2 regions of the Methyloprofundus sedimenti genome follow, and region 2 is predicted to be linked to the other one. Evidence: predicted binding sites of a transcription regulator. Region 2 holds the regulator's gene; the other holds the start of a gene.
What was found. The regulator HrcA, encoded in region 2, represses chaperone genes, less so after heat shock. The targets are predictions, from matches to a motif close to TNTTAGCACTCNNNNNNNNNGAGTGCTAANA.
Positions count from the first base shown of each region.

Region 1 (16,561 bases), 930 kb from region 2:
CAATCAAATGGACAAATTTGTCACGTCCCGAAATTTCTGAAAATATCATGCAAAAAGGGTATGCAGTGAGCGTTACAGTCGTTGATCAACTCCTTAAAAAACATAATTTTCAGCCTCGCCAAGCCTTTAAGGTCGAAGCCGGAAAAAAAATATTCCTCACCGTGACGAGCAATTTAAAAATATTACTCAACTTAAACAAGATTACACAGAAAAAGGATTACCTGTATTAAGCATGGACGTAAAAAAAGAATTGATAGGTAATTTTTATCGTGCAGGGCAGCTATATACTCAAGATGTGATTCGCGTAAACGATCATGATTTTCCATCACTGGCAGAAGGTAAAGTCACTCCGCATGACCTATATGACATCAATCAAAACATTGGATATATCAGGCTCGGGACCAGCCATGATACATCTGAGTTTGCGGCAGAATGTATTCTTCGCCTATGGTGGTTGGAATATGGAAGATATGAATACCTTGGAGTAAAGTCGCTATTATTGTTGTGTGATTGTGGAGGGAGCAACAATGCACGTTATTACTTGTTTAAAGAATAGCTACAAAAATTATCCGATGAACTTAATCTTGAGATTCGTATTGCACATTACCCACCGTATACATCCAAGTACAATCCAATTGAACACCTCTTGTTTCCTCCTATTACAAGAGCATGCCAGGGTGTCATTTTTAAAAGTGTCGAAATAGTCAACGACTTGATTGCTAAAACCAAGACCTCTACGGGACTAAAAGTGGTAACCAATATCCTTAATAAAATTTTTTAAACGGGTCGTAAAGTAGCCAATGATTTCAAGGATAATATGCGGATTCAATTTAATGAGCTCCTGCCTCAGTGGAACTATACAGCCGTTCCTGCCAGCTCGGTAGTTTCGGGTTTAATTAAATCCTGAGTCCTTAATCCTAAATTGAGAATTGCTGCCGTTTTAAATCATGGCTAGACCGCTTACATGGAGTAGCTACCAAGTATTTACCTAATTATTTGGCTTGGTGCAGAATTATGGATCGGAACCACAATCTAACCCCTGAGCAATTGTTACATTCTGCTCTGGGTGACTTTCAATATTTAACGGTGACATAGCCTTACATAATGTCAAAAAAAGTTCAGAAATCACTAATCGACAAACTCAGTCCAGCGACAACGCTCTTTCACTAGTTCTGACATATTTTTTGTTCCAATTCCTTTAGCAATCAACGCAACAACTCGATCATCACTGTCATAGCCTGTATGTGCCGTTAAAGGGTTAGCAAAGCTTCCCATACCAAACATATCAATGACAGGAGCGACATTAATATTAATATTGGTGACTTCCGCACATAAGCGTGAATCCAAATGACTTTGCACAAATTGCTGGGGAATAGCGTAGCTTAATAAATCATTAGGATCACTAAAAGCCATAATAGAGGTTTTATCAACCAACCTTTGTTCATAATGCTCACTGCCCGGGATACAGTACTGATCTTTTTGATTAATTACTTCTGGCGGCTTTTGCCCCATCTCTAACAAAGGTAGTTGATTTGACATCAAATAAAAAGGAATCTGTTTCCGCTGGAAACCTTTAATAAATTGAGACTCTATACTCGTAGGATCACCATTGGCTACTTTAGAAACGCGATTTGCAATACTTTGCATACCATCCATAACAATACGACTGCCTAAACTATGTGAGACAATTGCATATTCATCATCAGGCAGATACTTAATGGCTTGTTTATTAATGACGCAGTTATCATTACTGGTTTCTGGTAAATCCCCCCAATTCCGTCCAACCATCCAACAAAATGCCTTTCTGAATGAAGCCAGCATTTCATCATGACTTTTACCTTGATAAATCATTGGGTCAGGACTGGTATCATTGGAAAACTGTTTTAACATTTGATTCACTTCAGCACGATCATAGGAATATTCGCCTGAGGTATCATATTTAATCTTTTCTTTTTCTGGATTAGTGATCGCTGACCAAGTCAATTCATAAAAAAGCATTTCCTGACTTTGGTCCTCATTCAATAAGCGTCTTACTCTTAATATTCCTAATTTTGTATCTGGAAACTCAGTATCCACTAAATTAATTTCCTTATAACGGCTACTTTTTACCGTTAAATTTAATTCAGCCGCTAATTTTTCCTGAAATTGCGTACTATAGCCTGGTACATGCGTTCCGACACCATGTACCATCAATACTTTCACCGTATCTCCCGGCATCTCAAGACTATTTTGCATACCCGGAAAACTTTTTCCATTAATTTTACAGGCCCGCACATCCTCTTGCTCTTGCTTCTTTAAAACAGCTGTAGCAATCCCCTCACCAAAACTTGCGCAGCCTGAAATAGTCAGGCTTATTGAAAATAAGATTAGTTTTTTCATTGTTTAGGTCTCATGTTGGAAGCGCTGCGCATTGGCAGGTAATTTATTAAAAATTATGTGTTTAGGCAGGCAGTATTTTTCCGGATAATATACACCGCCTAAATACAAGCCATGTGGAGGTGCAGTGACCCCTCCGATCTGTCTATTTTTACATGTTAGTAATTCTTGTGTCCATTGTATAGGCTTATCACCGGAACCTATGGACATTAAAACACCGGCAATATTACGTACCATATGATGTAAAAATGCATTAGCGGATATATCCATAATCACTTGCTCATCCTGTCGATAAACTTCAACAAAATGCATCAGGCGCATAGGACTCACTGATTGACACTTAAGGGCTCTAAATGAAGTGAAATCATGGGTTCCTACTAATGCCTGAGCCGCTTGATGCATTCGCTCTGCATCGAGGTGGTGCTGACACCAGGTGACGCGATCGCGTTGCAAGGCTGACCTAGTCGGTCGATTAAGAATAATATAACGGTAAAATCTTGCTATAGCACTGTAACGTGCATGAAAATCGTCCACTGCTGCTCGCACCCAGATCACACGTACATCATCTGGCAAGTTGGCATTAATCCCTAATAACCAGGAACGATGACTGCGTTCTGCATGGGTATCAAAATGCACTACCTGCTCTAAAGCATGTACGCCTGTGTCGGTACGGCCCGTACAAATTATTGTTACTGCATGATCGGCAACTTTGGATGCGGCATGCTGCACAGCATCCTGCACTGTCCGCAAACCGCCTTCCTGCCATTGCCAGCCAAAAAAGGCACTGCCATCATACTCCACCCCTAAAACAATACGCTGCATCTTGATCTGGTATTATTTTGCAGCGGGTAAGCTTGGTTGATTCTTGTGTTCAACAAGCACATGTACATAGTGGTTTGCTTCCGCTATGGATCTTTCCATGGCCTGTATTAATTGAGAAATATCAAAACAAATTTCTGAAAATTCCTGCTGCAAGGCGGCAATAGCATTAGCGTTAAGATTGTGCTTTAAAAACAGTACCTGATCTCTGAAAGCACCTAAGACAGGCTGTATTTTTTGTTCAGCTTTTAACATTGCTTTGATTAATCGTGAGTAATGTTGTTTGGATAATTTTAATTGCTGCCTGCTCTGTCCGCGTAAAGATCGATTAGTATATAAATTTAATTCTGCTTCCCATTCCTTGAATAATGCATCACTTACTTCCTCAATAGCTTGAATTTTGTTGTTTACAATTTCCGAGCGCATATTACAAAAATCAAATTGTTGCTTTAATAGTTTATATTTATCTTCCAGACTACCTGACTTAACATTAACCACTGATTTAAAACGCTCTAAGGCATCTAAAAATTGTACTTTTGTTTCTTGCAGACTTTCACTGGCATCTTCTACGCGTATTACGACAAGATCACGTTTATGCTGACCAAAAGATTCCTTGGTACGGTAATAAACATGCTGAAAATTATAGGCCACAAAACGCGAGAGTAATTTAACAGATCGCTCCGTTAAGCCTCTAAATGAAAATAAAGAACGGGAATGAGTATATTTAGACATGCTTTTTTAAGCTAGCGGAAAAATTAGATATTTGGTGATACGAAATACATTCTATAGTTAGAGTATGCTTGCGCACGAAGTCGACAAACGCATCATCGATTATACCGAAAGTAGATAAATGTTGTAACGTACTATTAGCTGAAAAGTCAGCCGATTTAACCAAAATTAAATGATCTATAGCTAACTGTACGGCTAACCAGGCTGCAAGGGTGTCAGAAGTGATATCCCAGTTTGCTGGAATACCTGCAGCATCTAATTCACTGCTCAAAGGTGACCAGATTACCACATTCTGCTGCATGCTAGATCGAATCATTTCAACATTGTTTACAATAACTAAATCAGCACATAATCCTTGAAACAATAAAGCCATTTGCTGCATCGCCAGGATTGCCATATAGTGTGCAGTCCTGTCATTATACTGCCATTGTTGTTGCGTTATGCGCACTTGATCAGCAAATACCCCCCCACCAGGAACAATAACAACCTGCCCTTTACCATGTTGTTTCGCTAGTTGCAGAAATTGAGCAAGTTCTGTATGCGACAATAAACTGCCGCCTAATTTTACCACGATCATGAGACTTGCATTTGTTGCAGCAGATTTAATAAGACAGCGGCTTTATCAAAACTTTCCTGATATTCTGCTTCAACTTCTGAATCATTCACGATGCCGCCACCAGCCCAAAAGCGTATAGTATTGTCTGAGTGCACTAAAGTACGGATAGTGATATTGCTATCCATATTGCCATCAAATCCAATATAAGCAATAGAGCCACAATAAATACCACGCCGATGCGGCTCTAGCTCCTCAATAATTTCCATAGCTCGAATTTTCGGCGCTCCAGTGATAGACCCACCCGGAAAACAGCTGCGTAATAAATCCAGTGCATGGCTATTTGCGGCTAACTGGCCAGAAATAGTACTCACTAAATGATGCACTGTCGCATAACTTTCCAGAGCAAATAATTTAGGTACTTTAACTGAACCAGGTAGGCAGTTTTTGCTGATATCATTGCGTAATAAGTCAACAATCATGACATTCTCGGCACGATCTTTAGGACTGATTAGCAAATCTTCAATTTGCTGTTGATTGGCTAATACATTTTCTTTTCGCGGGCGGGTGCCTTTAATAGGCTTTGTCTCTACCTTGCCAGCGGAAACTTTTAAAAATCGTTCCGGAGATGAACTCAATAGCTGCACACCAGGGACATTTAAATAAGCACTAAAAGGAGCCGAGTTTATTTGTCGTAATTGGCAATAAGCATCCCATGGGTCGCCCTGGCATGTAGTTACAAACCGTTGTGCCAAATTTACCTGATAACAATCCCCTTCTTTTAAATAATTTTTAATTTTAGCAAATGCCTGCTTATAACTTTCCATAGTCATATTCGATTGAATCTCGCCAGTGACCTGAAAATTCAGTATAGTTCGTTCTTCAGGGTACTGGCTAAACTGCTGTATTAAGGCTTGCCAATGCTCTGTACTATCAGCGCTTCCAACTAAATAACTTCGTTTTTGCCGGTGATCAACCACTACGGCCCATTGGTAGATTCCAATAGCCATATCCGGCGTATGTTCGGCATCTTGTGCAATTTCAGGTAGTGTTTCTAAATTCCTTGCTAAATCATAGGCAAAGTAGCCGATTGCCCCACCATTGAAAGGAACTTCGGGAAATGCTTGCTGCAAAGGTAATTGTTGCTTAACCAGGGTAAAAGGGTCTAGTTTCGATATACTGCTTTTCCCTGCTTTGGTTATCAGGGTTTGTTTGCCTTTTGTAAGTAAGGTGCAGACAGGCTGGGTTGCAAAAATATCATAACGCCCCTGGCGTTTTTCTGCTGAACCGCTATCTAAAAAAACAGCCCATTCTTGATCTGCTACACTGGAAAATAATCGTGTACTATCTGATAAATAAGGTAAAGCATAAAGCTGGGAATTTGAACAGGGCGTAGACATTAATTGAATTAGACAGATTTCATAGGAGTGACTGAGCGATAAACCATGGTTTGATCGTTACATCATAAGCTACAGAGCATTACGTATAGCTAATATTTTGATTAATATTGCCAATCTTAACAAATATTACTTTTACAAGCACCCTCTATAGCTAAATAAGCTACCGCAACTGCCGGAGCACAATCGGCAATCTGCATGGCTGTTTTTTGTGCAGTGGTAAGAAATAGTGTATTAAAGTCGCGGTATTCAATACCCAGTCTAGACGCAATTTCCCGGGCTAAAAAACGCCCAACGCCGGCGCCAATAATCCGTTTGTTAATAGTATGATCTGTACGTAGTAATTGTTGTTCACAGGCTGACTGTATTCTGCAAAGCTGTTGCTCTCGAATAGCATAAGCCAGTTGCAGCCATTGCGCTGCTGGAAAATCTTCTACATCACAGCCAACCATACGCGCTAAACGCCGAGTACTAGCCTGCACTGTTTTAGCATGACCATCAGCAGTATCACTTTGGTCATGTCGCTCATCAAGTTCATTTGTCAGCCTGTATACATCAGCCATGGTTGCAAAATATTCACTCATGACGCCGACTTCTTTGCCCGCAAAATAAACTGATTGGGTAACAGCCATTACTGCAGTTCTTACAATTCCTGTATAGACTAACTCACCAGAACTTAAACGTTGAAAATCTGTATAGCCTAAAACATCAAGCTGCTTGTTATGAAATAACAATATATCTGTCGTGGTACTCCCAATATCGACCAAGAGCCCCTGCTCTTGTTGCCGGGCCGCATAGGTAGCACTCGCTAGCCAGTTAGCAGAAGCTATCTTATCAATGTATTCTGGTGTGACTTGTTGTGCAGAAATAAAACCCAACTGTCCTGCATAAACTAGCAGTGTTTGCTGTTTCAATACCTGCTGAGTAAGGTCGATTATTTTAGCAACACCCTCTGCTCTATTGGAAAATAAATCAACTAATTCCCCGGACATTGTGATTACATGCAGGGTTAGTTGATGCGGTACTCTAGCAAGAATATTTGTCAGTGCATATTCTAATTTTTCCAGACCCTGCCACAAAGGACATGGCTCCTGATAAACGGCCATTACCTGACCCTCCGCGCTGAGCCAGGAGGCCTTCAGGTGGGCACCACCTATATCCCAACCGACAATATCGGTTGGTGCTATATCAGCTTGCATCTGCATTTCCTTGATCAATACTCACTAGCACTTGCTGGCTTCTAATTTTATTCAGTAGCGGGGGCTTGCCAGATAAATTTAAAACCAGTTCTGCGACATTAACCCCTAAAGCTTCATTAATGCCCGCATAAGAAGTGGTTAAGCGTGGGTTTATTTCTAAAATCAAGTTTTCGCCTGTTTCCGTTTCTATAAAATCTATACCCACATAGCCAAATAATTGTGGAATTGCTGTCGCTATCTGCTGACAAAGTAATTGATAGCATTGATTATTTTTGTTGTTAATATTTACTGTACAAGCAGATAATATAATTTGCTGTTGTTCACTATGGGTATGCTGCTCATTACAACAAATAAAATAGGCTTTTCTCTGGTAAAACAGGCAAGATAAACTGAGTGATTTACCCGATATATAAGGCTGAATAATATAGGACTTTTCAGCTAGCAGTCTAGGTACAACGTTTTGCCAGTCATCAGAGGAATGTATTTGATAAACTTGATCACAACCCGCCGAATCGTTTGATTTAATGACCCAGCTTCCTTGTCGTTGTGCTTGTGAAGAATCATATAAACAACTAGATACACAAGCTATACCAGCATTTTGTAATAATTTTGTGGTCATTAACTTATCTTGGCATATTTCCACGGCCTGGTGTGCGGAAGTATATAAAAATTTTCCTTGTTTACCGAAAAACCGGCACCATTGCGCAAGAATGCCATCTGTTTCAGGCGCAATTAACCAGACGGCATCGTATTCAGATTGCCTTCTGAAGAGCAACGTTTGTAAGCCCTCTTCCTGACTCATCATTACATATTCAATACCTGCCGCTTGGTTTTCAAGGTTTAAATCAAGTCGCTGATCCTGTAACACCAATAAATTCAAATCTGCTATTGTGCATAAATCGTCAATTAGAGCATTGCGCATTAAATACCCTTCCTGCAATAATGATGCGGGTAAGGGTTGGTTTATAAAGCCCCCGCCCGTAATAAATTCAAAAACCAATAAACGCATAATGCAAATTATTCCTGTCATTGATATAAAAGCTGGCCAGGTCGTACTTGCCAGACAAGGCCAAAGACACAACTATCAACCACTCTCGACTCCACTTTGCCGCTCCAGTCAAATAGACGATGTACTTGATGCTTATTTAAATGTCTCTTCATTTACCAGCATCTATATTGCTGACCTTGATGCATTAATGAATGCTGGCAATAATCACGCCTTAATCAATTCACTATTCAGCCGTTACCCTTATTTAAACTTTATTATTGATAGCGGCTCGGCTAAGCCGCTTTACAGGCCCCCACATACACAACAATTTACGCCTGTTATTGCTACGGAATCAATAGTAAAACAGGATTTAGCTAAATTAAAACAAGACTCAGATAACTTCATCCTATCCCTTGATTTTTCAGCTCAGGACACGCAAATGGGCGAACGTCATTTGTATAAATCACCAGATTTATGGCCTAAACGACTAATTCTTATGACCCTGGGGCTAGTAGGGAAAAATAGTGGTCCTGACTTGATCAAATTAGCAGACTATCATCATAACTACCCAGAGCATGATTTTATTGCTGCCGGAGGGGTTCGCCATGTAAAAGATTTATTGCAACTCAAAAAGATCGGTATCGAAATAGCCCTGGTTGCCAGTGCATTACATAATAGAAGTCTGACAAGCCGTGATATCGAGCAACTAAATTAAACTGTATAAATTGTGATATGCCAACCAAGGAATGAGTATTTATTAACTTCGACATTTGATAAGGAATGCAATAGCTTTAACTATTGCTGTGCATGACGAAAAAAGCTAAAGCTTTTTTACTCCTACTCACAAGTTATTAACGCCTCATTCCTAAGTATTGCTTTTTCCTAGTGACTGAATCATCCGTTGCTCTACTCTTAGTAAGTCTTCTTCCGTATCAACACCAGCCTCTGGTGCCGTACTGACTTTTGCGACTAATATTTTCTCCCCTTCCCAGAGAATTCTTAATTGCTCAAGCATCTCTATTTTTTCTAGTATGGAGGTTTCCCACTGCACATAGCGTTGTAAAAAGCCAACTCGATAAGCATACATACCTATATGTCTTAAATAAGTATTTTTTCTAATTAATACATTATCTAGTTGCTGGAATTCTTTTCGATCCCAAGGAATAGCAGCTCGGCTAAAATAAAGCGCGTAGTGATATTTATCTACCACGACCTTAACCGCATTGGGGTTAAATATTTCTTCAGCTAATAATACTTCAGCAGCTAAAGTTGCAACCTCAGCAGTATTTTGTTGGGCTAGAGAGTTAGCTGCCAAAGAAATATATTCAGCAGGAATAAGTGGTTCATCGCCCTGCAAATTAACAATAATATCCTCTGTATTCCATTGATAAACTGCAGCAACTTCAGCCAATCTCTCTGTGCCGCTATTATGCTGGTCACTCGTCATTAGCGCATCAAAACCGTAGTTTTTTACTGCATCCAATATTCTTACATCATCAGTTGCAACAACTATCTCTGCTGCTCCAGCTGCTTTAGCCCGGTCACAGACATGCAGAATCATCGCTTTTCCGGCGATATTTATTAAGGGTTTTCCTGGTAATCTGGAAGATCCATATCTTGCAGGAATAACGACCTTAAATTCACTATTCATTACAATTGTTCAATTTCTTCACGACTTAAAGTTCTTGCTTCGTCTTCAAGCATAACCGGAATATCATCTCTTATCGGAAAAGCAAGACGGTCTGCTTTACAAATAAGTTCCTGTGCATTCTTGTCGTAAATTAACGGGCTTTTACAAATCGGGCAAGCCAGAATTTCTAATAATTTATTATCCATTACATTCTCATAGTATTTTACTGATAGGGATATTTTACTCTATCTTAGTGAATTTCCATGAAACTATTCACAAATATTATATTTTTATTAGCACTCTTGCTTATTGAGTGCTAAAATCTGTCCATGTTTAATTATTGGAGTCTTTCATGCCTAATTCATTAGCCTTACCTATTACTTTAACAGCTAAGAACTTTGATTCTTATCTAAACGTGATTGGTCAAACTAATAAATTAAATACTGAAGAAGAGCGAGCGCTTGCCATACTCTATAGAGATAACGAGGATCTTGAGGCTGCGAAACAACTTGTTATGGCAAATTTGCGCTTTGTTGCCCATGTAGCACGGGGATACAATGGCTATGGCTTACCTATGAACGATATTGTTCAAGAAGGTAATATTGGTTTAATGAAAGCAGTAAAGCGCTTTGATCCTGATTTAGGCGTGCGCCTGGTTTCTTTTGCAGTACACTGGATTCGAGCTGAAATACATGAATATGTCATTAAAAACTGGCGTATAGTCAAAGTTGCCACTACCAAGTCGCAACGAAAGATTTTTTTCAACTTAAGAAAATCCAAGAAACAACTTGGCTGGCTCTCAAAAGAGGAAGCTGAAGCTATTGCTGCAAATCTGGATGTAGACATTAAAACCGTTTACGAAATGGAAACGCGTCTTGATGGGAAAGATATGGCGTTTGACCTGCCTGAATCCAGTTCTAGTGAAGAGTCTTATAGTGCACCTGTTTCTTATTTGCAACAGCACAATGCGGATCCAGCCTTATTACTGGAAAGTGCTGACTGGCAAGAACATAAAGAAGCCCTTTTAAGCAGCGCCTTACAGGGTCTGGATGAACGCAGCCAGGATATTGTAGCCAGTCGCTGGCTAACAGAAAAAAAGATGACATTGCATGAACTGGCTGAACGCTATAACGTGTCAGCTGAACGTATTAGGCAATTGGAAAAAAATGCCATGAAAAAACTAAAAGGGGCTGTCAGTATTACCGCTTAATTTCCATTATTATTAAAAAACCTTTGTTGCTTATCAACAAAGGTTTTTTGCCCAATTTTTTCCTAACTTAATCTGTCTATAATGGTTTGTGCTTCAAGTTTTTGCGCATCATTACCTTGCGCCAGTACTTCTTGAGCAATCGATTTTGCTGCAGCATCATCCCCCATATCAATATAAGCTTTAGCCAAATCTATTTTTGTCTCAAATTCATCCATATCTGTTAAATCTGAAACTTCTGTATCATTTTTAACTGAGTCAGTTGTTTCGATAGCTGACGCAGCGGGAACCTCATCAAAATCAAAGTCAAAGTCAAAATCATTATTTTCAGCTAACTTTACTGACTCAGATCCATTCTTCGGCTCAGTTATATCACTACTGTTAAAATCAATAGTTTCCAGATCGGATACTAAATCTGGCTCGTTATTATCCGAGGTTTCTATAGATTCAAACCGACTTAAATCAAAATCAATACTTTCAATATCCTGATCAATTTCGGTAATATCTGCCTTATCTAAATTCACCTTATTATTTGTATCAACACTATCCACTATAGATAGTGAATTTAAGTCAAAATCAGCTTCAATTGATTTACTATCTTTACTATCCGACTTAGATATTGCCTCAGCAACTAACCCTATATTATCATTAGCAATATTATGTGATGCATTTAAGTAATCATCAGGGGGTACACCAATGGCTTCAAATTCTGCTTCGCCCTGACCGGTAGAAAATAAAATACAATCTGGAATAAGCTCTTTACCCATTTCTGAAACTTTAGACCAAAAATCAATATCAGTTTGCATTCCTAAGGCAACTAACTCATTTGCATAATTCTCAAACCCAACTTTATTTTCACTCGCATAAAATATTTCCAGAAGTTTTAATTTATATTCATCTTTCTCAGGATGATCTGCAATAGCATGACGCATTAATGCTTCAGCTTGTTGATATCGACCATACGCAAGATATACATCGGTTTCTGAACTTGGGTCAACTTCTGCGTGATCGGATTCAAATACATCAAAATCACCCGGTGCAAATTCACTTAAAAAAGAGCTTTCACCTACGGCACCAATATCATAAGAGTCATTTTTATCTAGCACAGGAAGCGTTATTTTTTCCTGTGTCCCTGCAGCAGATATTTTACGTGCAGATGAAAATATACTGTTTTCATTAATCTCTTCTTCTGTTTGACGCCTACGCCCAAGCAACCAGCTAAACCCAAAAAGAACTAAAAGCCCCGTACCGAAGTAAAAATAATTAATCCCAGAATCATTATCAGCTTGCCCTTTATCAACAGAAGTTTGTTTCAACTCTTCTTTAGCTAATGAAACATTTTTCGCAGTATATTCCTGGCTATTAATATCTTGTTCAGCTTGAACAGTCGATTCTATTGATGCGCTTGGTTCAGCACTTATTGTCTCAGAATTTTCCTGCTCTTCAATTCCCTCTGTATTACCCAAAATATTCTGATCTAAACTCGTATCATATTTTAATTCTGGTGCAAGTTGCGCATTTTGCATCGCCGCCAGTTGCTGATCTTTAATAGCCATTATTTCTTGCATGATGGCAAATTGTTTTTCCAGATTAGCCAGCCGTTCCTGTAATTGCAAATTTTCAGTGGCTAAATTTTCCGCCTCAGTAGTATTTGCTGTTAGAGCCGCAGACTGAGCAATTGCATCTTCGCTAGGTGATTCCAATGTTAATTTAGTGCTGCTATCACTCGCTTCTTGTACCTGTGGTTCTAACTCAGATACAACGATATGCTCTGGTTCCTCAGCAATCCTACCTTCCCAGGCCACCATCTGTCTATTAAACTGGCTACGAGCCTGTGCTTTAGATAACTTAATAATCTCAGTTTTTTGGGGAATTTTTAATGTTTCTCCCGCCATTAAAGCATTAACATTTTTCTTATAAAATACTGTCGGATTTGCTTTATACAAAGCCATCATCATTTGTTCTACGGAAACATCTTCATACTGATTAACTTTTTCAGCAACTTTCCACAAAGAATCATTTCTCGTAGTAGGTCCATATTCATCCTTTACTGTCAGGCTATTAAAATCATTTTGCGTGGTAGGCTCAGTCTCAGCAAGGTTGCTGCTTTTTTGAGGATTAACTGTTGGCACAACCGCCATATCAGTTATACCTTGTTGATAAACAACAGGGGGATCTATTAAAACTGTATACTCTTTATATATTTCACCATTAGGCCAACTAACTTCTACCAAAAAATCCAGAATAGGTTCCTGCAAAACCTGATCAGATGTTACTTGGATAACAGTTTTTCCATTAGATTTCACAATAGGCTTGAATTTAACCTTGGATATAAAGTAATTCCAGGCAATACCTAACTTTTCAAATTGATCTGGCGTAGCCAAATTTACCCTGATATCATCGACATGCTCACCAGCACTTAAAGATAAGGCTATTTCAGCATTTAGCTTTTGATTTAAAGTCGAATGTAGTTTTATTTCACCAACACCTAAAGAATGCGCTGCCATGGGTGCCAACAAAGACATGGTTACTATGGTTTTAGTCAGTTTACGCAAGGCACTCTCCTAATTAAACTTTTTCCATGAGGGGATTTCCCGAATACAGTCAAATATACCTCTAACTCTAGACTAGATGTAATTTTTTACTAGCTCTTCTGCAATTTGCACACTATTCAATGCTGCTCCTTTACGCACATTATCAGCAACAACCCAAAGGTCTATACCTTTTTCATGAGAAATATCTTCTCTGATACGCCCGACAAACACATCATCATTACCAGAAGACTCTGTAACCGCAGTTGGATAACCACCGTCCACCCGCTCGTCCATTACTGTAATTCCAGGTGAAGCAGCTAAAATTTCACGTACTTTTTCGACACTGATTTTATCACGTGTTTCTATATGAATTGCTTCAGAATGACCGTAAAAAACAGGGACACGTACAGCGGTCGGATTCACAAGGATACTATCATCACCCAAAATTTTCTTAGTTTCCCATACCATTTTCATCTCTTCTTTGGTATAGCCATTTTCCATAAACACATCAATCTGTGGTAATACATTAAATGCAATTTGCTTGGGGTAAACTTTAGCCTGCACTGGTTTACCATTTAACAATTGTGCAGTCTGATTAACGACCTCTTCAATGGCTTCTTTACCTGAACCGGAAACCGCCTGATAAGTACAAACATTAATGCGTTCTATTCCCACGGCATCATATATAGGTTTTAACGCAACCAGCATCTGGATGGTTGAACAGTTAGGGTTTGCAATAATCCCTCGCGTCTTATAATCAGCAATTCTTTCCGGGTTTACTTCAGGAACTATTAAAGGGATATCTTCGTCATAACGAAACTGTGAAGTATTATCAATCACTATACAACCTGCAGCAGCAGCCTTAGGAGCATATCCTTCTGACAGCGAAGCACCCGCTGAGAATAAACCTATATCAGCTTTGGAAAAATCAAATTCAGCTAAATCCTGAACGCTAAGTGAACCTCCGTTAAAAGGAATGCGCTTACCTGCTGAACGTTCACTGGCTAGGGCATAAACATTATCCACAGGAAATTTTCTTTCTTCCAGGATAGAAATCATCGCCTCACCTACCGCACCTGTAGCGCCTACGATAGCAACATTATATTTTTTAGTCATTGTTATGTCTCATTGTTAACGCTTTAATTACTGCATCTCCCATTTCTGAAGTGCTCACTTTTTGCATACCCTCTGAATAAATATCTGCAGTTCGTATATTTGTATTCAGTGCATCATTCACTGCCTGTTCTATGCTATCAGCTGCAGCACCAAGATTAAAGGTATAACGCAGCATCATGGCTGCTGATAAAATAGTCGCTAAAGGGTTAGCAATTCCTAGCCCGGCAATATCTGGAGCAGAACCATGAACAGGCTCATATATTCCTTTACTGTTGATATCCAGTGATGCGGATGGCAACATACCAATTGACCCCGTAAGCATGGATGCCGTATCAGATAAAATGTCACCAAACATATTGCTAGTAACCATCACATCAAACTGCTTAGGTGCACGTACTAATTGCATAGATGCGTTATCGACATACATATGAGTCAGTTCTACTTCAGGATACTCTTTACCAACTTCAGTCATGACCTCACGCCATAATTCAGTACATTCCAGAACATTCGCTTTATCAACGGAGCACAAGCGTCGATCTCTTTTTTGCGCAATTTTAAATGCTGAATGTGCAATCCGTCGAATTTCTGATTCACTATAAACAAGCGTGTTATAACCTTGCTTTTCACCATTATCCAGAATTCTGAGGCCTCGCGGTTGACCAAAATAAATCCCGCCTGTTAATTCACGAACTATCATTATATCCAGGCCAGACACAACTTCAGGCTTTAGTGTCGAAGCATTGGCTAATTGCGGATATAGAATCGCAGGACGTAAATTAGAAAATAATTGAAGTTCAGAACGTAAGCCTAATAAGCCCTTTTCAGGACGTAGAGAAATATCCAGTGATTCCCATTTATAACCACCTACTGCCCCCAATAGGATGGCATCTGCTTGTTTTACTAATTCAACTGTCGCAACTGGCAAAGGGACTCCTGTCGCATCATACGCCGCCCCCCCAATCAAACCCCGTTCAAATTCCAGACCGAGACCCAAATTTGAATTCAAATATTCCAATACCTTAATGGCTTCAGCAATAATCTCAGGACCTATACCATCACCTGGTAATATTGCAATTTTCTGTGTCATTTACGTACAAACCTTTTCTTGTTTTAAATTTAAACAAATAGCCACGGAGCGCGTTTTGCTCGTTCTTCTTCGTAAGCTTTTATTTTTTCAGACTGCAACAAGGTTAAAGCAATATCATCCAGACCATTCAGTAAGCGATATTTTCTGCCTGCGTCAACTTCAAAAACAATCTCCTGGCCAGTCGGAGTTGTAATTGTTTGCGCCTCTAAATCAATAGCTAATTGATAACCGGGCTGTACTTGCTGAAATAATTGATCCACTTGCCCTGTTGTTAATACAATTGGCAAAATACCATTTTTAAAGCAATTATTATAAAAAATATCTGCATAACTCGGCGCAATAATCGCACGAAAACCATAGTCTTCAAGAGCCCATGGCGCATGCTCGCGTGAAGATCCACACCCAAAATTCTCGCGTGTTAATAATATCTCAGCACCTTGATAATCTGCATTATTCAAGATAAAGTCTTTTTTTAATGGTCGCTGAGAACAATCCATTTCTGGTTCACCTATATCTTGATAACGCCACTCATCAAATAAATACGGACCAAAACCGGCACGGCGAATTGATTTTAAAAATTGTTTTGGAATAATCGCATCAGTGTCAATGTTAGCTCTATCAAGAGGCATAACTGTTGTGTTTAATTTTTTAAATGCTTGCATAATTCTTTGCCCTCAAGCCCAGTCTCTTACATCAACAAAATGTCCTGCTATACCAGCTGCTGCAGCCATTGCAGGGCTTACTAAATGGGTCCGCCCACCATAACCTTGTCGACCTTCAAAATTACGGTTTGAAGTAGAGGCGCATCGCTCCCCAGCTGCTAACTTATCCGCATTCATTGCCAGACACATTGAACACCCTGGTTCGCGCCACTCAAACCCTGCAGCAATAAAAATTTTATCCAGGCCTTCTTTTTCAGCTTGTTG
Region 1 covers NZ_LPUF01000001.1:2,559,592-2,576,152, forward strand. The annotation lists gene AU255_RS21105 (ISAzo13-like element transposase-related protein) at 1-230, shown strand, start outside; partial or broken gene AU255_RS20805 (ISAzo13 family transposase) at 182-781, shown strand; partial or broken gene AU255_RS20810 (IS1595 family transposase) at 937-1,095, shown strand; gene AU255_RS11305 (hypothetical protein) at 1,129-2,379, opposite strand; gene truA (tRNA pseudouridine(38-40) synthase TruA) at 2,383-3,198, opposite strand; gene AU255_RS11315 (DUF2959 domain-containing protein) at 3,211-3,927, opposite strand; gene AU255_RS11320 (amino acid kinase family protein) at 3,920-4,501, opposite strand; gene pabB (aminodeoxychorismate synthase component I) at 4,498-5,877, opposite strand; gene AU255_RS11330 (hydantoinase/oxoprolinase family protein) at 5,994-7,073, opposite strand; gene AU255_RS11335 (ATP-grasp domain-containing protein) at 7,063-8,082, opposite strand; gene AU255_RS11340 (HisA/HisF-related TIM barrel protein) at 8,084-8,776, shown strand; gene kdsB (3-deoxy-manno-octulosonate cytidylyltransferase) at 8,927-9,712, opposite strand; gene AU255_RS11350 (Trm112 family protein) at 9,712-9,897, opposite strand; gene rpoH (RNA polymerase sigma factor RpoH) at 10,044-10,901, shown strand; gene AU255_RS11360 (FimV/HubP family polar landmark protein) at 10,964-13,405, opposite strand; gene AU255_RS11365 (aspartate-semialdehyde dehydrogenase) at 13,526-14,548, opposite strand; gene leuB (3-isopropylmalate dehydrogenase) at 14,541-15,635, opposite strand; gene leuD (3-isopropylmalate dehydratase small subunit) at 15,665-16,297, opposite strand; gene leuC (3-isopropylmalate dehydratase large subunit) at 16,310-16,561, opposite strand, start outside.
Region 1: rpoH (RNA polymerase sigma factor RpoH) is a predicted target of HrcA. The motif match lies at 9,983-10,013, and genes of this name have one in related genera.

Region 2 (16,561 bases):
CCATTTCGGAAAATTCAAATTCCAGCTCAGCTGCACGCATGCCATCCGCTTCTGTCATCTCCGGGTTAGCGTATATGGCATCACGTTCTGACTTTACTTTCCATAGCTCCTCGTGGCCCATAATAACGGTATCCACTACGGCGTATTGCTCATAAGCAAACTGGTCTTGCTTCAATTTACCGATACGTTCATGAGGGTCTTTGGAGAGATTTCCAGATGTGGCTTCCAGGTCACCCCCCAGAATTTTCATAAAGGTTGATTTGCCACAACCATTGGCACCAATTAGTCCATAACGATGTCCGTTACCAAATTTAACAGATACGTTTTCAAAAAGTGGCTTGGCGCCAAATTGCATTGTGATGTTTGCTGTTGTAAGCATGATAATATTCTAGGGAGTAAAGTAACAACGACAAACTCATAAGCCTGAAGGGACAGGTAGGTATGCCGTTTATGTATGTAATATCTTTAAAAAGAGCCGTATTCTACGCGATTTCGATGTCTAAATGTGAGTAAATCAGAAAATTCTGCGACTTGAGTTTGAGCCTCAGATAAAACGGGCTATAGGTTAAATAAGTTAACGTTGCAAGTGTTGTGGGTGCAGCGGTTAGGTGCTTGAGTTTGATATTAAGGGCTTATTTGACAACATCAAGATGACAGAGACGAGTTAAACCGAACCTGCCGTGTTTAAAATTAATGACACTTTGTACTAACGGACGCGTACAATGAAGTACTTGTATTATAAATAAAGAGGAAAAGATGAAAATATTAAATTTTATAGTTATTTTATTAAGCTTATCAACATTTGCAGGCGTTGTTAATGCCGCTATTCCTCTTGAATCAGATAATCAAATTCTAGGAAGCTGGAAACTCGACACGACCAAACAGTCCGCTACCAGCAGTGAACTCATTGAACGTGAAGATACCTGGACATTTAAAAATGGCACTGTGACAATTACTAATATCCCTCGTGATGGCGGCTATTATGATCAATCACCCGTCAAATATGTTATCGAGGATGGTAAATTAAAAGTTTCGGTACTTGGCAGGGCTGGTAAATTTGAAATATTTTCACTGGAAGAAAGAGGCGAAAATAATATGGTATTAAAAGCTAAATATGGAAATATTTATCAGTTCACTAAAAAGTAAGTCGTTCTATTACTTCAATATTGTTAGCGCGCAAGCCAAATCGTAGCCTGAATTAGCTAGTATCGCGGAGCGGTATAACTGGTATAACTGCCATCCAGCTGTTGACAATTCGGTCTTTGCGTTGTGTGAAGAGAGTAAGTGGGCAAAAGCAAAAGTGCAAAAAACTCCCGGTAAGCTACCCAACAGGGAATAGCGGTTACTGGGAGCCAATACGAAATCAGAAGTAAACGCCAGCCAAAACGATCACTTAAACGCAAGTGAAACTTTATAAAGCGGGGGTAACAAAGAGATAATGCATCCGCGACCTCCGAAACTCCTATTCTCATCATAATTTGTTATTGTATTGAAGGCAGGTAGACTGAGAAAAAGGGGATTATCTTAGACAATGAATAGTTGCTGCAGCTGTTGCGAAAAATAGCTATGCGCTTATGGTCTTTAAAATCAAAGCAGTGATCAACAGTTGACAGTAAACAGGCATTGATTCTGACGATGCTGCAAAATTATTGAAATTTCACCAGGATGTCGATGTTCACATTTTAGTCGATATATTTCAGCAAAAAGCAGGTTGTTCACTAATTCTTGATGCCTCTTATTCCGGGTATACGACTTAACAACATTGCTTCTTCGGCAATAAACTGTTATTTTTCTATTCTGTCACTCGCACGACTACAGTGCTAGTAATTACTATTTGAGGCAGATGTGGCATTTACTCCTGAACTAAACGAACGCTCGCAACAATTATTAAAAACTCTGGTAGAGCGCTATATCCATGATGGTCAACCTGTCGGTTCGCGTGCTTTAGCAAAAGATTCTGATTTAAAACTAAGTCCTGCCACCATCCGCAATGTGATGGCTGACCTTGAGGATCTGGGTTTGATTCATTCGCCGCATACTTCGGCTGGACGAGTGCCAACGGTGAGTGGCTATCGTTTTTTTGTGGATACTTTATTATCCGTTAAACCCTTGCAAGACCAAGAGCTTGATTTACTGCATGATGGTTTCAGCAACCAGGAAAATGAAGATGTGGTCGGCATGGCATCTAAATTATTATCCGAAACATCGCATATGGCCGGCGTGGTCACATTACCGCGTAAAGACCTGGTCTGTTTGCGGCATATAGAATTTTTACCTTTATCCAACACGCGCGTGCTTGTTATTTTTGTGACTAACGAGCATGAAGTGCATAACCGGATAATTCATACCTCAAAAAAGTTTTCTGTTACAGAATTGCAGCAAGCTGCAAATTACCTTATTTCTTTATATACGGGGCGCAGTCTTGCCGCAGTTCGTGAAGCTGTAGTTAAAGAGTTACAGCAAGATCAGAAACGCGTCAATCAAAGTATGCTGGATGCCATTAATATGGCGCAGCTGGCTTTCAGCAATGATGAGAAGAAAGAGGATTATATTCTATCCGGAGAAACCAATTTGATGGGTTTTTCTGAGTTGTCAGATATGGATCGCTTAAAAGGATTGTTTGATGCTTTTAGCCAGAAGCGTGGCATTATTCATTTACTAGATAAATGTCTGGAAGCCGATGGTGTACAAATCTATATAGGCGAAGAGTCAGGTTATCAGGCTTTTGATCGCTGTAGTCTGGTTACATCTTCCTATTCAATCAATAATGAAGTCGTTGGCGTGTTAGGTGTCATAGGGCCAACGCGGATGGCTTATGAGAAAATTATTCCTTATGTCGATGTCACGGCAAAATTATTGGGTGCTGCCTTGAAAACCAAGTCTTGAATAGTGAGTAAGTATCCCCATGATAAAAGAATCTTTTTACAATGAGTTAATAATATTTTCTGGAGTACGATAAATGAGTAAAGATCAACCATCCCCGGAGTCTCAAGCAGCTAGCGATTTGATTGAAGGCCTTGCTGAACTTGATAATGAGGAAACTGCAGAGGCAGTTGAAGTACCAGAGTCCGAAGATGCAGAACTTTCTGTAGAAGAGTTAAAAAAACAATTGGCAAAAGCTGAAAAAAAAGCCGCTGATAACTGGGATAAAGTCTTGCGAGTTCAGGCGGAAATGGAGAACCTGAAAAGACGCACACAAAAAGACCTGGATAGCGCACATAAATATGGCCTGGAAAAATTTGCCAAGGAATTGCTCAGTGTGATTGATTCACTGGAATTAGGTATACAAGCTGCGACTAGTGATGTGCCTGAAGTTGTCAAATTAAGAGAAGGCAGTGAATTAACCGTTAAACAGTTTGAAGCAGTATTTGCTAAATTTAATATTGAAGCAATTGACCCTATCGGCCAGCCGTTTAACCCGGAATTCCATCAGGCAATGACTATGGTGCCAACGGCGGATGCAGAGCCAAATACTGTCATTAATGTATTTCAAAAAGGTTACGTTTTGAATGGCCGCTTAATACGCCCTGCAATGGTAGTGGTTGCCCAGGCTATCGCATAAAATAATTCATTTTGAAAAGTAGGCTTGAAATAAAAATTAACAACCACATATCAGATTTAACTTTTAAATATATAAACCTTTTTGGAGCATTCAATGGCTAAAATGATTGGAATTGATTTAGGAACGACTAACTCTTGTGTTGCCGTTCTGGAAAATGGTAAAGCGCGTGTTATCGAAAACAGCGAAGGCGCACGTACTACACCTTCTATTATTGCATTTACTAAAGATGACGAAGTCCTGGTAGGTCAATCGGCTAAACGTCAGGCTGTAACTAACCCTGAAAATACTTTATTTGCGATTAAGCGTCTTATCGGGCGTCGCTTTAAAGATGATGTGGTACAAAAAGACATCAAAATGGTGCCTTATAAAATCATTGAAGCAGAAAATGGTGATGCCTGGGTGGAATGTCATGGTAAAAAAATGGCTGCACCTGAAGTTTCATCTCGTGTATTGATGAAATTAAAAAAAGATGCGGAAGCATTTTTAGGTGAAACAGTTACAGAAGCGGTTATTACAGTTCCTGCCTACTTTAATGATTCACAGCGTCAGGCAACTAAAGATGCCGGTCGTGTTGCTGGACTTGATGTTAAACGTATTATCAATGAGCCAACTGCGGCGGCTTTGGCATTTGGTATGGACCAGGTGCCAGGTGATTCTACAATTGCAGTGTATGACTTAGGTGGAGGTACTTTTGATATTTCCATTATTGAAATTGCAGAAGTGGAAGGTGAGCACCAGTTCGAAGTACTAGCCACTAACGGTGATACTTTCCTCGGTGGTGAAGATTTCGATTTACGTATTATTGATTATCTGGCTGCAGAATTTAAAAAAGATAATGGCATTGATCTACACAATGATCCATTAGCGTTACAGCGCTTAAAAGAGGCAGCAGAAAAAGCGAAAATTGAACTTTCTTCAGCAGAACAAACTGATGTCAATTTACCTTATGTGACTGCTGATGCCACAGGACCTAAGCATTTAAATGTTAAATTAACACGTGCTAAATTAGAATCTTTAGTGAGTGATTTGATCGATCGCACTAAAGGTCCTTGTGAAATGGCATTAAAAGATGCAGGCTTATCAGCTAAACAGATTAATCACGTTATTCTGGTCGGTGGTCAATCACGTATGCCGAAAGTGCAGGCTATGGTACAAAGCATCTTCGGCAAAGAGCCGCGTAAAGATGTTAATCCTGATGAAGCGGTTGCCTTAGGTGCAGCGATTCAGGCAGGTGTATTAGGTGGTGATGTTAAAGACGTTTTATTATTAGATGTTACGCCTCTGTCTCTGGGTATTGAGACTATGGGCGGTGTAATGACTAAGCTTATCGAAAAAAATACGACGATTCCAACTAACGCATCACAGGTATTTTCAACAGCTGATGATAATCAAACAGCGGTTACGGTACATGTATTACAAGGTGAGCGTGAAGTAGCATCGGGCAATAAATCATTGGGACGTTTTGATCTGGCTGATATTCCACCTGCACGTCGTGGCATACCGCAGATTGAAGTAACATTTGATATTGATGCCAATGGTATCTTGAATGTTTCTGCAAAAGATAAAGCAACGGGCAAAGAACAGTCGATTATCATTAAAGCGTCGAGTGGTTTATCGGATGATGAAGTTGAACGCATGATTAAAGATGCCGAAGCTCATGCAGAAGAAGATAAAAAAGTTACTGCATTGGTTTCTGCACGTAACACTGCGGAAAGCATGATTAATGCGACTGAAAAATCGATTGAAGAGCTCGGTGAGCAAGTCACTGCTGAAGAGAAAACTGCGATTGAAGCTGCCATTACGGAACTTAAAGAAGCGATCAAAGGCAACGATAAAGACGCTATCGAAGCGAAAACTACTGCATTAACTGAATTATCAGGAAAATTGGCTGAGCGTGCGTATGCACAGCATGCAGGCTCTGAAGAGTCTGCTGCTGATGCTGGCGAGCAATCTGCAGCAGATGTTGACGATAGTGTTGTTGATGCAGAGTTTGAAGAAGTAAAAGACGACGATAAAAAATAAGTTTTTTACATCGATGTTTTAATAATGAAAACGCCTCGTCACGGGAAGAATCTGTGCCGGGGCGTTGTTGTAAGTATATAAATGCTAGCTTTGTGGTTTGGCTTTATTTTTAAGAGAAAAATATATTATCGACGATAATTATTATTTCTTAATATCTTGAGGCATATTTTCTGCACTTCGCTTGAAAGTCCTGTAAGGCACAAAGCTTATTTAAATAGAATTTTAACAGGGGTTAAGCCCTGGCAATGTTAGGGTGTGGACTGAACAATGGCAAAAGAAGATTTTTATAAACTACTGGGTGTGGGTAAAAACGCAAGTGATGCGGAAATAAAGAAGAGTTATCGCAAGATGGCTATGAAGTATCATCCGGATAGAAATAAAGAAAAGCCAGAAGAATCTGAGAAAAATTTTAAACAGATTAAAGAAGCATATGAAATTTTATCCGACCCACAGAAGCGTTCAGCGTATGACCAGTTCGGTCATGCAGGCGTGGATAATTCTATGGGCGGTGGTCGTGGCGGTTTTAGTGGTGGTGCTGAAGGCTTTGGCGATATATTTGGTGATGTTTTTGGCGATATTTTCGGCGGTGGTGGCGGCCGTCAGCGCAGTAATGTGCAGCGTGGTGCGGATTTACGTTATAACCTGGAACTGACTCTGGAAGAAGCTGTCGCAGGTACTGAAGCTAAAATCAGAGTACCTGTACTGACTACTTGTAGCGAATGCAACGGCTCAGGTGCCAAGAAAGGTTCTAGTCCGGTAACTTGTTCAACCTGTCAGGGCCATGGGCAAGTCAGAATGCAACAAGGCTTCTTCTCAGTACAGCAAGCGTGTCCTACTTGTCATGGCAGTGGCCAGCAAATCAAAGACCCTTGCCATCAATGTCATGGACAGGGGCGAGTACAGGAAAACAAAACCTTATCTGTAAAGGTTCCAGAAGGTGTTGATACCGGAGATCGTATTCGTCTGAGTGGCGAAGGTGAAGCTGGTGCAAATGGTGGCCCATCAGGAGATCTATATGTACAGGTGCAAGTAAAAGATCACCCAATTTTTACTCGTGAGGGAGCGAATTTATATTGCGAAGTTCCAATTAGTTTTCCTGTTGCCTGTTTAGGCGGTGAACTTGAAGTACCTACCTTAAGCGGTAAGGTTAAATTAAAAGTCCCTGCCGAAACACAAACAGGAAAATTATTCAGATTACGAGGTAAAGGTGTTAAGCCAGTACGTGGTGGGTCAGTCGGTGATTTGATGTGTCGTGTGCAAATTGAAACACCGGTACGATTGACCAAAGAGCAGAAGGTTTTGGTCGAGCAATTTCGTGAGACATTATCCACCGGGGGCAAGCACCATAGCCCACAAGAGCATACCTGGATCGATGGTGTAAAAAGCTTTTTTGATAAATTAACAGGATAATACCTATGATCAGAGTCGCAGTTGTCGGCGCTTCGGGGCGTATGGGCTTATGTTTGATTAAAGCTGCAGAGTTAGCCAAAAAAACTACCTTAAGTGTAGCCATAGCGCGTAGTGGAAGCAAATCCTGTGGTAAAGATGCGGGTAACTTGGCTGGTATTGGAAAGCTTGATGTTAGCATTAATGATGATCTGGCCGGTGTGCTGGATCAGTTTGATGTACTCATTGATTTCACACGTCCAGAGCCATCTATGCAATATATAGAGCTGTGTCGCCAGGCCGGGAAAAAGATAGTAATTGGCACAACGGGTTTTACCGATGCGCAAAAAATGCAGATCGCTGCGGCAGCTAAAGATATCGCTATTGTTCTTGCACCCAATATGAGCGTAGGGGTTAATCTTTCACTAAAATTGTTGGAGATGACTGCGAAGGTAATGGGAGACTATACCGATATCGAGGTCATTGAGGCTCATCACCGACATAAGGTTGATGCCCCGTCAGGCACCGCTTTACGTATGGGAGAAGTGGTTGCTGAGGCGTTAGGACGCGATCTAAAGGATTGTGCTGTTTACGGGCGCGAAGGTGATACCGGTGAACGTGATCGTAAAACTATCGGTTTTTCCACTATTCGCGCTGGCGATATCGTTGGTGAACATACTGTTATGTTTGCCGATGAAGGCGAGCGTGTGGAAATTACTCATAAAGCGACTAGCAGAATGACATTTGCCAATGGCGCGGTTCGTGCCGCAGTCTGGCTGGAAGCGCAAAAAAATGGGCTTTATGATATGCAGGATGTTTTAGGCTTGAAGAACCTCTAGTCATACTTTGCGTGAGTTTGAACTGCCACTTTCTGGTATCTGGCTTTTTTGCCGATAGAGGGGCATTGTTGTGAAAACAGCGACATGGCCTGTTTTGCACATGTTTTAGTGCCATGCTCTTGAGCAAAAGCAGCGCTCTATTTGCCCGTACTAGTAAAACTGCGCGTAGTATAAAAAAGTGAGTAATATCTCACTTTGAAAAAATCAAACGGTCAGTTTTTCAAAAACTGGCCGTCAAAGAATAAAAAAAAGGGTATCAATTGATAGGAGCTATGTTAAAGCGATTTAGTTTGCTTGCTATTACTGTCTGAGACCTGTGCCTGAGCAAATGTTGCCATTTGCTTATGTAAAGCACAGGCTGAACGTAATAAGGGAATCGCAACCGCTGCTCCGCTTGCTTCACCCAGGCGCATATTAAGATTTAACAGTGCTTTGGCTTGTAACGCTTGTAGAATTAATTGGTGACCTTGTTCTTGCGATTTGTGTGCAAATATTAGCCAGGGTTTTATATCAGCATTAATGCGTGTGGCGATTAAAGCAGCAACACTGCAGATAAAGCCATCCACCAGAATAGGTGTGCGTTGTTGCGCCGCTGCCAGATAAGCGCCCGTTAAGGCAGCTATTTCAAAGCCGCCGAAATGTTGCAGGACAGAGAGCGGCAAGTCACCTGCACTGGCATGCTTATTTAAGGCTTGCTGTATGATTTTAACCTTGTGTCGTATACCTGAGTGGTCTAATCCTGTACCTGCCCCCGTCAAGTGCTGGGCATTTATATTCAGTAATCTGCAGGCGATTGCTGTAGCACTACTGGTATTGGCAATACCCATATCTCCAGCAATAAACAGATCACTATTATCAGCAAGTGCTCTAGTTACTGCATCTTTTCCAGCCTGTAAAGCCAGCAATAATTGTTTTTCAGTCATTGCGGGCTGAGTCAAGAAGTTAGCTGTGCCTAAGGCTATTTTTTGATGAATAATATTTAACTCAGTCAATGAACTGGCAACCCCGACATCGACTATTTCAAGATGTGCCTGGTGTTGTTTTGCCAGTACACTGATAGCAGCGCCGCCATGGACAAAGTTTTTTACCATTTCAGCGGTAACTGCCTGAGGAAATGCAGAAACACCTGCATTGGCGATACCATGGTCAGCAGCAAAAATACTGATCCATACTTTATCGACACTAGGCATATTAGTTGCCTGTAGCGCCGCAAGCCGTATCGCCAGGTCTTCCAGATCACCCAGGGAGCCAGCGGGCTTAGTCAGTTGCTCCTGTCGCTTTATTGCCGTTAGTTTATAGCGTTGATCTGGCTGTGGAATAGGGTGTTGCAACCAGTCCATTGCTAATGCTTTAACGCAAGGGGTAATCCAGCTGTTACTAAAGTAACATGCGAGCAAATCTTTGCCAGTTGTTGATGCAGTTTGCCTGCTTCATCAACAAAGCGACGTGTCATTGCATCCACTGAAACAACTCCCAAACCGACTTCATTGCTGACAAAAGCAATATCTGTGTGTAAATCGGGTACTATTTCCAGCAGGGCTTGTTTTTGCTGGAGAAAAATGTCTTCCTGATATTCTCCCCGGGTATTAAAGAGAATATTGCTTAACCATAAGGTTAAGCAGTCCACTATCAGGTAATTATTGGTACTCGCATATTGCGCTAATACATCTGCGATAAGAATAGGTTCTTCAATGGTTTCCCAGTATCTAGGTCGCTCAGCCTGATGTTTGCTAATACGCTCTAGCATTTCATCGTCACCTGCTGACCCTGTTGCAATGTATATAACTTGTTTATTACTCGTTTGAGCGAGTTGTTCGGCATAATTACTTTTGCCCGAGCGTGCACCACCTAAAATTAGATGCTTCATGATTTAATCATCCTTTAAACGTACTGCCAGAACATCGCATTTTGCATGATGTAGAACCCCGTTAGCCGTCGAACCTAATAATAAAGCCAAACCATGGCGACCATGCGAGCCGACTACAATCAGGTCTGCATGCTGTTCCTCGGCAGTAGCCACGATTTCCAGTTTGGCACTGCCCATTTCCAGAAACTGTCTGTCTTCAGGAATAGACAGTTGTTTACCCAGTTCTGCCAATCGTTTCGTTGCTGCATTAATCAATTGTTCATTTAAATCAATATCAAAAGGAATAACCGGTCCGTAGGCAGCATCAGTGATGGGCAAGTTATCGACTATATGTATCACACTCAGCTTTGCGTGATATTTTGCCGCTAAATAACGTGCTTTTTGAGCCACGACTTGACCATGTTCAGAAAAATCTGCAGCTAATAAAATATGTTGATAGTTATGCATTCTAGCCTCCCTAAGTAATTCAATAATTCTAATTTAACATCTTTTGCAACAGAGTGTATACGCAGTCTAGAATTTTATGTCTGGTTTTTTTAAGTGTATATTAATATCTAATATTACCAATGACTTAAGATGCAGGGCTAATGGGAAATAAGATCCCCATGATTTGAGAGGCGCTAAATACGTATAAGAAAGCGATACCTAAAGCAAAAGAAAATGATTTGTTTAAGGCATGACGGATGATATGGGCTGTTACTAACCAGTTCCATATCATAAGTGCTAGCATTGTTAAAATAGCAAGCATATTACTAGGATCCTGATTCAGTATTGCAAGTATAGGTATCGCAAAAGTACTTATAATCGCATCAGTACCGAGCAAAGTGCTCGTAGTTTGTACAAAGCGTTGTAGTTTATTTGCAATACTTAGTATCAAAGCTGCAAAACTGAATGTAATGATAAGTTCTGTAGCAACCTGGAACAAAGCACTTAAACTATCGGAAGATAACAGTATAAGTAGATAGCTGATAAGTGCATAGGCGATAGTAGACAGACGCAAAAGTTGTTTTGAATGAGGTATTTCATGTGGCCCTTTTTTGAATAAACAGACATTGAAAAGTAGTTTTAGATATGCGTACATAGTTTTTAGAAAGCCCATTTCAAGGGAAAAAGAGGATAAGCGGAATTATATTAATTTGAAACTATTATACTGCCTTTAGAGTCAAGGGCCTGTTTAAGCGAAAAGTTATTTTGCACATTCAGTAAAGGCTCATTATATGCAGTATAATTTGCCAGAAACACATAAGGAGAAATGAATATATGCAAAAATTTTTTGTGTTACTGCTAGCCTCTTTTTTTATAGAAGTATCCTTCGCCGTTCCAGTAAAACAGCCTACAATGGCGGTACTGCCATTTCAACTTAGTCAGGTGATTGGAACAACTCACATAGGTGAGGTAGCTATAACACGGACACTGGCTGAACGAGAATTTTCTAATCAGCTAATTCAGTTTCTGGCAAAGTCCAGAAAGTTTAATATGTTGAGTCGTACCCAGATCGACAAAGTCATGGCTGAAAACCGCTTGACTGAATCATCCTGGGCAGCGCCTGGGCAAATAGAAATAATGGGTAAACTTCTGGTCGCAGACTATTTAGTCACTGGTGTTATTAACCGGCTGGAAACCAGTGCTGTGAGTCAGAATATCGCTATCACTGGAGAAACATTACCGAGGCTGGTAACAACATTCAAAAGTCAATTTCAGGTTATTCAAAGCAGCACAGGGAAAATTGTATTAGCGGATCAAGTCATTAGTAAAATAAAATTTGATGAAGTGCGCAGGGAAATTCCATCAGCAGAAAGACGCTACTGGACTGAAGCTGATTATAAAGATCTGTTATTTACCCAAGCTGCAACAGAAGTTGGAAATGTAATTCTTGCCGGGATATATCCGATAAAGATTATTGAAGTATCAAGCACTGGTGTTATTTTAAATAGAGGTAAAGGGGTGGGGCTTGAAGTAGGCAAACAATGTAAGGTGGTCCATCAAAGAGAATCCTTAATTGATGTTGATACCGGCGAGTCATTGGGAGGGTATGAAGAGCAGGTTGGTAGCATAGAAGTGACTTCGGTCGAAGAGAAGTTCAGTAAGGCAAAAATAATTTCTGGAACAGGGCGCATCCTGTATGGAGATATTTGTAGGCTATTGAATACCGGGATTAGAGAAACTGTCCCTGACTATCCCAGAGTGACTCCTGGGTGGTAAGGGCAACGTATTGCTAGATTGTATGCTTCGATGGAAGGCAGGGAGTGGCAGTATCTAATGGATTTTTTGATTTTATATCACTCAATAAGCTGTAAACTCTAGCAAATATGGATCCGCGATTTTATAAGCAGCATGTGTGCGTATTGCTCCTGATTTTTATCAGTACTTTGACTGCAGGTTGCTCTTCAATCTTTGATGCCAGAAAACAGAAACAACCCTATATCAATACTTATTATTCAGGGAATGTAGCACTTGCAGCTAAGGACTTTACTAAAAAAAGTGAGGCTAGATCCGGTACCGGTGATGAATTAATGTGGTCGCTTGAAGCAGGAACCGCAAATTACACTGCTGGTGAATACCAGACCAGCATACGCGAGTTCGAACAATGTGAAGCGCTGATTCAGGGTTTTGACCGGCGGGCCGTCATCAATGCCAGAGCAGCCGGTTCAGAAATTGGTTCTGCCCTGACTAATCCAAATGCTCTACCTTTTCAAGGCATGTATCTGGACAGAGTCATGCTGAATGTCTATAAAGCACTGAATTATTTTGTACTGAATAACCCTGCCGATGCACAAGTTGAATTACGTAGAATGCGTGAAGCGCAAAAGCAAGTGGTCAAAAAATTTGCTGATGAAATTCGTAACAGCCAGAAAGAAATAGAGGCACAAGTACAAAAAAACCAGCAACAAAGCCGGTCTTTGGGTAATCAAAATACTCATATAGCTTTTAGTACCTTAGTAAAAAATCCCGCTGTTAATGAGGCCTACACCAGCTCAGCCAACAAAGCTAATAAACTCTATGGGAATCTATCCAATCCCTTTGTAAGTTATTTTTCAGCTTTAGGTTATTTAATTGAAAATAATTATGGCGAAGCGCTAGTAGATGTGCGTAATCTGTATAGAATGAACCCGGACAATCAATTGATTCAAAGAGATTATGTAAGTATTGCAAAACGAATAGGCAGTGAAATACCCATACAGCTGGCAAATATAGAGCCTTATGCATACCCGCTTAATAGTAAAATAGTATATTTTATTTTATTTAATGGCAGCGCTCCTGCGCTAAAACAGGAAAAATTTCAAATAATTCTACCCTATGTAGGTTATACCGGAATAGCATTTCCCAGATACGAGTATTTTCCGGTTTTATTACCGGGACTGGATATTGATTACACTTATAATAAACAACAGCAAACTTTGAGAACAGAACAGGTTGCGGATTTCGATGCCATCATGTCTCAGGAATACCATGATAAACTGCCATCGATGATTACCAGACTGGTTGTTTCAACCCTGACCAAAGAGCTGGCTAGTTATGCAATTGTCCATGCTACAAAGCATTCTGATAGCAATTATGGCAGGAACAACAATGCCGAGATTCTCGCCTATATACTGACAGGGATCTATAAGTTCACGTTTAATACCGCTGATACCAGAGGCTGGGAAACCTTGCCCAAGGAAGTGCAGGTAGCCCATGTGCCTATGCCGGATGATGGTGTATTAAAAATCAGCCCGACAGGCTCGACAGGGCTGGTTAAAGAGATAGCATTAAAACAAGATACTAATATCGCGATCGTCTATATTCGAGCCTTATCTGCAAATAAACTGATTTATAAGTTGATTGAATTACAATAAGTTTTCTAAGCTTATAAAAATGCATTTTATATGCCCTTTAGGATCTGACTAAATATGATAAAAATTTATATTATTACGCTAAGTTGTCTATTGCTTTTTGGTTGCCAGGCGACAGTCAATACAGTCGAAAATGAACAAAAAAGTATGCAGGTTGAAGCAGTAGATACCACCAAAGTGTCAACCGATACATTTCTTAAAAACCGTCTGGAAATCGTTGGTGTTGATAAAAGAGAGCTGGACGGCGGATTATTCAAAGTACAGGTTACTGCGCGGAATGTCAGAACCGGATTTTGGGCGCAGTTGGTATCCTGGTTTATGGGAGATAGCCCCTATCAGATTGCCTATCGTTTCACATGGCTGGATATTAATGGAATGCAGGTTGATACTGCTACCAGCACCTGGATTCCAATCATGGTGATACCTGGTGATACGGTCAGGTTAAATGCAGTTTCTCCAAACCCCAGATGTAGGGATTTTACTTTGAGCATTAGAGAAAATGAAGCAGCAAGAAGTTAGGGTCGGCGCCTTAAATTGAAAAATATGGCTTGTAAGAATATAGGAATAATAATGAATAAAAAAATAATTTCACTGATTGGCGTTATCGGTACAGCGTTTTTTTTGACAGCCTGTGGTACTTCACCAGCTCGCATAGATGCGACCGGTAATGAAGGTTTGGTGACAGTCGATGAAGTTGATTTTAAGGACTGGCAAATTGCTGCTGAAAAAGGCATTAATTCTTTACTGGAATCGGGTGTGCTAAATCGATCAGACGGACGTAAAACTATATTGATGATCAGCACTGTAAAAAATGCCACAACACAGCATATCAATACTCGAATTCTTACTGATAAAATCAGACAGGCATTGTTACGTTCCGGAAAAGTGCTCACCACTACTGCTGTCGGTGGTAATGGTCCTGATGATGCGGCCAGCAAACAGGTACGCAGACTGGAAGAAGATGATATGTTTAATCAGTCGACAGTACAGAAACGTGGTACGGCGATAGCTCCCGATATGAGTCTTTCAGGTGAGATTGTACAGCAGACCAGTTCACTAGGTAGAATGCGCGAATCCTACTTTTTCTTTCATATGGCTCTAACCGACCTGACTACAGGTTTGGCTGTCTGGGAAGATAATGTGGAAATTGCAAAGCAAGGCAAGCGGCCATTGCTGGGCTGGTAACTGAAGGAGCAGACATATCAAATAATTATACACGCCGGCAGGACTCATAAACGCTGGGCAATGACTTTTCACTACAAAACATGAATATTTCTCATAATAGAGATTTCTTCATTTATAGACGAGAATGACGACTTTTTTTATAAATTCAAACAATCAATGAAGAAAATATTTAATAAAAGCTTTATCACTAATTTTCTTGCGGCAGTTATTATTGCTGCAGGGTATTTTTCACCTGTCTATGCTGATCTCATTAAAGCTATTGGTTTTTTTGCCTTGTCGGGTGCCCTGACAAACTGGATAGCGATTCATATGTTATTTGAAAAAGTACCTTTTTTATATGGCTCAGGGATTATTCCCAATCGCTTTGAGGAGTTTAAAGGGTCTATTAAGCATTTGATGATGTGCCAGTTTTTTACTGTGGAAAATATTGAGCATTTTATTGAAACTGAAGAGCAGGAAGGCGAGAAGGTATTGAATCTTGAGCCTTTATTGGCGGCTGTTGATTACGATCGCATTTTTGAGAGTTTAATTACTTCGATTATGGAATCTTCATTTGGAGCGATGTTACAAATGATGGGCGGTGAAGAAGCATTAATTCCATTAAAAGAGCCATTTACGGCTAAAATGCAAGTAACTTTAACAGAGATGGTTGAGTCAGATAAATTTAAGGCCGCTTTAAAACAGGGCCTAAATGCACATCAAATTGGTGAAGATATTATTAGTAAAATTGAAACTGTGATTGATAAACGCCTGGCTGAATTAACTCCGCAGACAGTTAAAGAAATGGTACAGCAAATTATCCACGAACACCTAGGCTGGTTAGTCGTCTGGGGTGGTTTGTTTGGTGGTATTATGGGCGCAGCTTTTTATTTTGTTTAGACTTTTGATGCTTTGTACTGCATTCAGTTGTAAGCAAAAAAATCATAAACTATTCCTGCAGTTGTTTAAGTGCCAGTATTTGTGCGGTAAAGAAACTTAAACGATCTTCTAATATTGATGACAGATAAAAATTGAGCCCTTTATCTTTTTGGGCTAATTTTATTTGCATGATGGCTGCATCTGTTTGACCTATGGCATACAAGTATTCAGCCATATAACGATGCAAATTGACATTTTCGCCCAGGTCGCCATAGGCTCTGGCAAGCAACAGGTAGTAGTTGGGATAATTTTGATAACGGTAATCAATTAATCTTAGGTGTTGCAGCGCAAGCTTGGGTTGCCTGGATCTTAATAAAATTGAAATGTATTCAAACTGATATTCTGCATTGTCCGGGTACTGTTGTTGCAGTTGTAGGTAGCGTTTTTTTGCGCTTTCGAAATCTTGTTGATTAACGGCTACCTGAGCTAAAGCCGTTAAGTATTCTCTTTGTTTGGGGTAACGCTGGTTAAGGCTCGAAAAAATTGCTTCTGCTTCGGCAAACCGTTGTTTTTTTATAAAAGTGAGTCCTAATCCATATTGTATGGCAGCACGCTGTTCTGCAGTGCCTTGATCTAATTTACTTTGAAAATAACGCACTAAATCATCCTGATTTGTATTTTCTGAGTCTATGCGTAGTTTTGCCTTTATCAGGCGATAGTTTTGTGAATCCGGGGTTTGGCGATAAGGGTATTTTTCCGCTCGACCTCGAGTGTCAGATATACGTGATGAGGTAATAGGGTGAGTTCTTAAGAATTCAGGGGCACCCTCACCGTAATAGCGGCTAGCATATTGCAGTTTTTCAAAAAAAGCAGGCATGCTGCGCGGATCAAAACCAGAGCGTTCTAAGGTCTTTATGCCGATTCTATCTGCTTCTTGCTCATTATCACGAGTAAAGTCAATTTGCATTTGTATACTTCCAGCCTGTATGGCTGATAATGCTCCAATACC
Region 2 covers NZ_LPUF01000001.1:1,632,833-1,649,393, forward strand. The annotation lists gene AU255_RS07220 (ABC-F family ATPase) at 1-379, opposite strand, end outside; gene AU255_RS07225 (lipocalin family protein) at 757-1,146, shown strand; gene hrcA (heat-inducible transcriptional repressor HrcA) at 1,846-2,886, shown strand; gene grpE (nucleotide exchange factor GrpE) at 2,960-3,562, shown strand; gene dnaK (molecular chaperone DnaK) at 3,656-5,584, shown strand; gene dnaJ (molecular chaperone DnaJ) at 5,852-6,994, shown strand; gene dapB (4-hydroxy-tetrahydrodipicolinate reductase) at 7,000-7,809, shown strand; gene cobT (nicotinate-nucleotide--dimethylbenzimidazole phosphoribosyltransferase) at 8,085-9,149, opposite strand; gene cobU (bifunctional adenosylcobinamide kinase/adenosylcobinamide-phosphate guanylyltransferase) at 9,152-9,676, opposite strand; gene AU255_RS07265 (universal stress protein) at 9,680-10,123, opposite strand; gene AU255_RS07270 (hypothetical protein) at 10,248-10,775, opposite strand; gene AU255_RS07275 (CsgG/HfaB family protein) at 10,937-11,878, shown strand; gene AU255_RS07280 (COG3014 family protein) at 11,986-13,512, shown strand; gene AU255_RS07285 (DUF1425 domain-containing protein) at 13,567-14,028, shown strand; gene lpoB (penicillin-binding protein activator LpoB) at 14,080-14,694, shown strand; gene AU255_RS07295 (DUF445 domain-containing protein) at 14,851-15,573, shown strand; gene AU255_RS07300 (M48 family metalloprotease) at 15,623-16,561, opposite strand, start outside.